2 linked regions of the Sagittula stellata E-37 genome follow. The protein of the gene in region 2 binds, or shares a complex with, the protein of the main gene of each other region. Links are inferred from orthologs where the notes say so. Each region holds a gene or a part of one and is shown on either strand. Other genes may lie near its edges.

What was found. Proteins that work in one complex are often made in the same cells at the same time.
Region 1: the proteins of secA (region 2) and secY are in contact, whole or in part, in a crystal structure (PDB 3DIN), measured with the Thermotoga maritima proteins. The link is inferred for Sagittula stellata E-37 from one-to-one orthologs. Residues at the interface, in WP_004082002.1 of Thermotoga maritima: Glu261, Ala262, Arg263, Lys300, Ala301, Arg302, Thr303, Ile304, Ile305, Leu323, Tyr324, Asp325, Pro326, Val329, Ser330, Tyr333, Ile336, Lys340, Phe345, Val349, Glu363, Phe364, Tyr374, Ser375, Gly376, Gly377, Glu393, Ile395, Thr482, Ser483; in WP_004081795.1 of Thermotoga maritima: Glu108, Gly109, Glu110, Glu111, Ala236, Glu237, Arg238, Arg239, Ile240, Thr241, Ile242, Gln243, Tyr244, Ala245, Arg246, Arg247, Val248, Thr249, Gly250, Arg251, Arg252, Val253, Tyr254, Gly256, Ala257, Ser258, Thr259, Tyr260, Leu261, Pro262.

The regions. Positions count from the first base shown.
Region 1 is NZ_CP155729.1:849,584-852,554, forward strand. What follows is about bases 69-2,971. They hold secY (preprotein translocase subunit SecY), read right to left. Parts: upstream 2,253-2,971; coding sequence 885-2,252; downstream 69-884. Other genes in these bases: ABFK29_RS03965 (BLUF domain-containing protein), read left to right, coding at 69-269; ABFK29_RS03970 (adenylate kinase), read right to left, coding at 244-888; rplO (50S ribosomal protein L15), read right to left, coding at 2,388-2,849. Also shown: more of ABFK29_RS03965, read left to right, coding at 1-68. UniProt on the Escherichia coli protein: The central subunit of the protein translocation channel SecYEG. Consists of two halves formed by TMs 1-5 and 6-10.
Region 2 is NZ_CP155729.1:620,601-623,987, forward strand. Bases 27-3,345 are described here. They hold secA (preprotein translocase subunit SecA), read right to left. Parts: upstream 2,954-3,345; coding sequence 227-2,953; downstream 27-226. Other genes in these bases: ABFK29_RS02910 (hypothetical protein), read right to left, coding at 27-31; ABFK29_RS02920 (peptidylprolyl isomerase), read left to right, coding at 3,124-3,345. In the rest of the region: more of ABFK29_RS02910, read right to left, coding at 1-26; more of ABFK29_RS02920, read left to right, coding at 3,346-3,387. UniProt on the Escherichia coli protein: Required for protein export, interacts with the SecYEG preprotein conducting channel.

The DNA of each region.
Region 1 (2,971 bases), 230 kb from region 2 along the record:
CGCGCCATACCGATTTCGACGTGATCCGGACGATGCAGGCCGACACCCGCAGCTTCGGGCGCTTTGCCATGGGCTATGACGACGTGCTGCAAATGCGTGCGGCGGAGTTCATCGAAAGCCTGAAGTCCTCTGCCATCTCGGACTCAAGTTTGCGGGCCCATGTCGAACTGCTGGCCGTGGGACGGCGCACAAAAAAGGCCGCTCTCGCGGCCTCTTTCGGTCAACTCGTTTCGGGGATGACGTTCAGCCGTCGAGCTTCCCGCCAATAGCCGACTTGATCTCGTCGATCTCGCCAAGCCCGTCCACGCGGGTGTGGACACCGGCGTGATAGTAGTAGCCGATCAGCGGGGACGTCTGCTTGTAGTAAGCCATCAGGCGTGTGCGCAGCGACTCCTCGTTGTCGTCGGCGCGGCGCTTGAACTCCGTCCCGCCGCACTTCGTGCACTTGCCGTCCTGGGGGATGGGCTTGGTGATGTCGTTGTAGACCTCGCCGCAGGACCCGCAGGTGGAGCGCGCGGTGATGCGCTTCACAAGGGCTTCGTCCTCGACGCGAAGCTCGACGACCTTGTCAAGAGTCTGGCCCACTTCCTTCAGCAGATCGCCAAGCGCGTCGGCCTGCTTGAGCGTGCGGGGGAAGCCGTCGAAGATGAACCCCGATGCCTTCTCCGTGGTCAGCTTCTCGCGGATCAGGCCGATCACGATCTCGTCGGTGACAAGCTCGCCGCGTGCCATCACGTCGGCGACCTTCTTGCCCATTTCCGTTCCGCTGTCTTTCGCCTCGCGCAGCATGTCGCCGGTCGAGAGTTGCACCATGCCGCGTTCTTCAACCAGAAACCGTGCCTGTGTGCCCTTGCCCGCCCCCGGCGGCCCCAAAAGTATGATATTCATCGCCGCGCAGGCCCTCCACGTTTCTTGCGCGCCTTACCCTTACCACGCAATTGGGATTTCTGGATAAGACCTTCGTATTGATGCGCCAGAAGGTGGCTTTGCACCTGCTGGATGGTGTCCATGGTCACGGAAACCACGATCAGTACGGAAGTACCACCGAAATAGAACGGAATGGCAAGCTGCGTCCGCAGGATCTCCGGCATGAGCGCAACACCGGCCAGGTAGAGCGAGCCCACCACCAGCACGCGGTTCACCACGTATTCGAGATATTCCGCCGTCTTCTTGCCCGGACGGATGCCGGGGACGAAGCCGTTCTGGTTCTTGAGGTTGTCCGCCACGTCGTCCGGCTTGAAGGAGACGTTGAACGTATAGAAGTAGGCGAAGAAGACGATCATCGCCCCGAAGAACAACAGGTAGAGCGGCTGGCCGGGGCCGAAGTAGGCGAGGATCGTCGACATCACCGGTCCGGCGGAATCCGAGCCGGAGAAGGTCGAGATCGTCACCGGCAGCAGCAGCAGCGAAGAGGCGAAGATCGCCGGGATAACGCCCGCCGGGTTCACCTTGACCGGCAGGTGAGAGGACTGCGCCTCGGTCATCTTCATGCCGACCTGGCGGCGCGGATACTGGATGGTGATCTTCCTCAGCGCCCTCTCCATGAAGACGACGAAGGCGATCAGCGCCGCGACCGCTATGATGACGCCAACGATCACCGCCGGGCTGATGGCGCCCGAACGTCCGGAGGCAAAGAACTGTGCCAGCGCGGCGGGCAGTTCGGCCACGATGCCGACGAAGATGATGAGCGAGATACCGTTGCCGACGCCGCGCGCGGTGATCTGTTCACCCAGCCACATCAGGAACATGGTGCCGCCGACAAGCGTGATCACGCAGGCGGCGCGGAAGTACCAGCCGGGATCGGTCACGAGATCGCCGCCCTCAAGGCTGACCGCAAGGCCATAGGCCTGCATGGTCGCCAGCGCCACGGTGGCGTAACGCGTGTACTGGTTGATCTTCTTGCGGCCCTGCTCGCCCTCTTTCTTGAGCTGCTCCAGCGTCGGCACCATGGCCGTCAGGAGCTGCACCATGATGGAGGCGGAGATGTAGGGCATGATCCCCAGCGCGAAGATACCCATCCGTCCGAGCGCGCCGCCGGTGAACATCGACACGATGCCCGCAACGCCGGTCGAGGCCTGTTCGACGAAGTCCCGCAGCGCGGCGCCATCGATCCCGGGAACCGGGATGAAGGTCCCGAGGCGGTAGACGATCAGGAGGCCAAGAGTAAAGAAGATGCGGTTGCGCAGGTCGGTTGCCTTACCCAGCGCGGCCCAGCTGGTGTTGGCGGCCATCTGCTCTGCTGCGGATACCATGCGGATCTCTCTTTTCAGGCAAACGCCGCCAAGACGGGTTTTCCGTCTGGCGGCGCTTTGGGAAAACTGGGGGCTATGTAAGCGGCGCTGGCGCCGCTCACAACCCGGTTTTGCGCCGCGTGGCGCGGTCGGAAATTATTCCGCAGCCGCGACCTTGAGCGCGCCACCGGCCTTTTCGACCGCTTCGACAGCCGACTTGGAAGCGCCGGTCACGTCGATGGTCAGGGCAGTGGTCACGTCGCCCTTGGCGAGGACGCGGATGCCATCCAGCTTGCGGCGGACGAGGCCCGAGGACACCAGCGTGTCTTCGTTGATGTTCGCGGCGTCCAGCTTGCCCGCGTCGACGAACTTCTGGATCAGGCCCAGGTTCACGACGGCAAAGCTCAGGCGGTTCGGCTTGGTGAAGCCGCGCTTGGGCAGGCGCTGGTAGAGCGGCATCTGGCCGCCTTCGTAGCCGTTGATTGCCACGCCCGAACGGGATTTCTGACCCTTGATACCACGGCCACCCATCTTGCCCTTGCCCGAACCCGGGCCGCGGCCGATGCGTTTCTTGGTCTTGGTTGCGCCGGGATTGTCGCGCAGTTCATTCAGTTTCATGTCGCTTCTCCAATGCCGGATGTGACCCTCGAAGCGATACGGGCCAACCACGGCTTTTCTTGACTTTGAAGTGCGGCCGCGCAAGTCGAGTCGGGCCACCGGGGGCGTATAGTCGCTGAGGG
Region 2 (3,387 bases):
GGTTTTTCGTCAGTTCCAGCAGCTTGGACATTCCTTGGCTCCTGTCCTTTGGGGTCGGGGACGAAAATCGCTCGGAAACGTGGCCATCTTTGGGCTGCAAGGCGGACAGATCGCGGCGTTTCACCTATTTGGCAAAAAAATTAAGGAATTGTCACGGTATGTCGCTTGAAACGAAAGGGTGCCCGCAGGACACGGACACCCCTTTCTTAACCATTTGCGACTCGGGTCAGGTCAGGCTGCCGTGGCAATGTTTGAACTTCTTGCCGGACCCGCAAGGGCAGGGATCGTTGCGTCCGGGGTTGCCCCAGGTCGCCGGATCGGTTTCGTCGAAGGCGGGCGCCGCACCATCGGGCGCGCTCGCTCCGTCTTCGGGCAGCGCGGCCTGCGCGGAGGCCGCGTCGGCCCGGGCCTTGAGCGCGCGTTGCATCGCCTCCTGCTGCTGGCGCAGCTCCTGCATCATCTTCTGACGCTCTTCGTCGGACATTGGGCGAACCTGCGCGAGTTGTTCGGTCACCGTCTCGCGCAGACCTTCAAGGAGGTTCTGGAATAGCTGGAAGGCCTCGGTCTTGTACTCGTTCAGCGGGTCGCGCTGCGCATAGCCACGGAAGCCCACGACAGACCGCAGATGTTCCAGCGTCAGAAGGTGCTCGCGCCACTTCTTGTCGATGGTCTGCAAGAGGACCTGCTTTTCGATGGAGCGCATTGTCTCCGGCCCGAAGGCCTCCTGCTTTTCGGCCATCACCTTGTCGGAGGCTTCGCGCAGGCGTTCGGCGACCACGTCCTGGTCGACGCCGTCCTCTTCGCTCCAAGCCATGACCGGCGCGTCGACGCCCAGCTTCTCGATGCAGGCGGCGTAAAGCCCCTGGCTGTTCCACTGGTCGGCGTAGGTCTTTGGCGGGCAATAGGTATCGACCAGCTCGTCGATGATGTCGTGGCGCATGTCGGTGACGATCTCCGACAGGTCCTTTGCCTCCATGATCTCGCGCCGCTGTGCGAAGATCACCTTCCGCTGGTCGTTCTGCACGTCGTCGAATTTCAGAAGCTGCTTGCGGATGTCGAAGTTGCGGCCCTCGACCTTGGCCTGCGCGCGCTCCAGAGACTTGTTCACCCAGGGGTGCACGATCGCCTCTCCTTCCTTCATGCCGAGCTTGCCCAGCACGTTGTCGAGGCGGTCGGAGCCGAAGATACGCATCAGGTCGTCTTCGAGCGAGAGATAGAAGGAGGAACGGCCAGGGTCGCCCTGACGGCCCGAACGGCCGCGAAGCTGGTTGTCGATACGGCGGCTTTCGTGACGCTCGGTCGCCAGAACGAAGAGACCGCCGGCCTCCTTCACGGCGCCTTCGTCGGCGGCATGGGCCTGCTCGATGTCGGCGCGGATCTCGTCGGGATGGCGTTCGGGGTTGGCAGCGATGGCCTCCATCACCTTGAACTCGACGTTGCCACCCAGCTTGATGTCGGTGCCGCGGCCCGCCATGTTCGTCGCGATGGTCACCGCGCCCAGCTTGCCGGCGTCGGCGACGATCTGCGCCTCCTGCTCGTGCTGGCGGGCGTTCAGAACGTTGTGCGGCAGTCCGGCTTGCTGGAGCAGGCTGCTCAACATCTCGGACTTGTCGATGGAGGTGGTGCCGACGAGAACCGGTTGGCCCTTCTTGTGCGCCTCGCCGATCTCCTCGACGATGGCAGCGTATTTTTCACGCGCGGTGCGGAACACCTTGTCGTCGTCGTCGATCCGGGCGATGGGCCGGTTGGTCGGAACCTCCACGACACCCAGGCCGTAGATCTCCATGAACTCGTCGGCCTCGGTCAGCGCCGTACCGGTCATACCGCCGAGCTTGTCGTACAGGCGGAAATAGTTCTGGAAGGTCACCGACGCCAGCGTGACGTTCTCCGGTTTTATCTCCAGCCCTTCCTTGGCCTCAATCGCCTGATGCAGGCCGTCCGACAGGCGTCGACCGGCCATCATACGGCCGGTGAACTCGTCGATCAGCACGACCTCGCCGTCGCGGACGATGTAGTCCTTGTCCTTCTGGAACAGCTTGTGCGCGCGGATCGCCTGGTTGACGTGGTGCACGACGGTCGTGGATTCCGGATCGTAGAGCGTCTGGCCCTCGGGCAGCAGGCCCCGGGCGTGCAGGTGCTCTTCGAGGTACTCGTTGCCTTCGTCGGTGAAGGTCACGTTTCGGGTCTTCTCGTCGACCTCGTAATGCTCTTCCACCAGTTCGGGGATCAGCTTGTCGACGGAGATGTAAAGCTCGGACCGGTCCTCGGACGGGCCGGAGATGATCAGCGGCGTCCGCGCCTCGTCGATGAGGATCGAGTCCACCTCGTCGACGATGGCGTAGTAATGGTCGCGCTGATGGATCTGGTCCAGCTCCGACTTCATGTTGTCGCGGAGGTAGTCGAAACCCAGCTCATTGTTCGTGGCGTAGGTGATGTCGCAGGCATAGGCCTGCGCCTTCTCTTCCTCGGGCTGGCGGGGGTAGACGGTGCCACAGGTCATGCCGAGCGCCGTGTAGACTTTCGACATCCACTCGGCATCGCGCGTGGCCAGATAGTCGTTCACAGTCACGATGTGCACGCCGCGCCCGGTCAGAGCGTTCAGATAGGCGGGGAAGGTGGCGACCAGCGTCTTGCCCTCGCCGGTCTTCATCTCCGAGATGTTGCCTTGGTGCAGGAAGATGCCGCCCATGAGCTGCACGTCGAAGGCACGCAGGCCAAGCGCCCGCTTCGCGGCCTCGCGGCAGTTGGCGAAGGCTTCGGGGAGGATTTGGTCAAGGCTTTCGCCCTTGGCCACGCGTTCCTTGAATTCTTCGGTTTTTGCGATCAGGCCGGCGTCGTCGAGCTTTTCGAACTCGGGCTCCAGCGCGTTGATCTTCTCCACCAGCGGGCGGGTGGTCTTGATCTTGCGGTCGTTCGGCGTTCCGAACACCTTGCGCGCGATTTTTCCCAACATGCCTGGTTACCTGTTCCCGGTTTCGTGTGCGGCATCTGCTTGCCCGCCTCGTACCGAGCCCATATGACAGGCCAGGAGACCGGCCACGCAGGGCCCTTGCGGCATGTAGTCGGCAGGCCGGAAAGTGTCAACGCCGCCCGCTATCACGGGACAGGCATCAGGAGGACGGTATGTCTAAAACCACGCAAAGTCGGGTCACACTCACGCTCAGCACCGCGCTTCTCGCGCTGACGCTGGCGTTGCCCGCAGCGGCGGAAAGCGCCGGACACGGACAGGAAACCACGACCGAAGACCATTCGACCGACGCTGCGGGGCACGAAGACGGCGCGGTGGCCGAAGGCGCCGCCCCCGAAGAGACCGCGCCCGATGGCGCTGCCCTTACCGCCGAAGATCTCGCACAGGTTGTGGCGACGGTCGGCGGCACCGACATCACG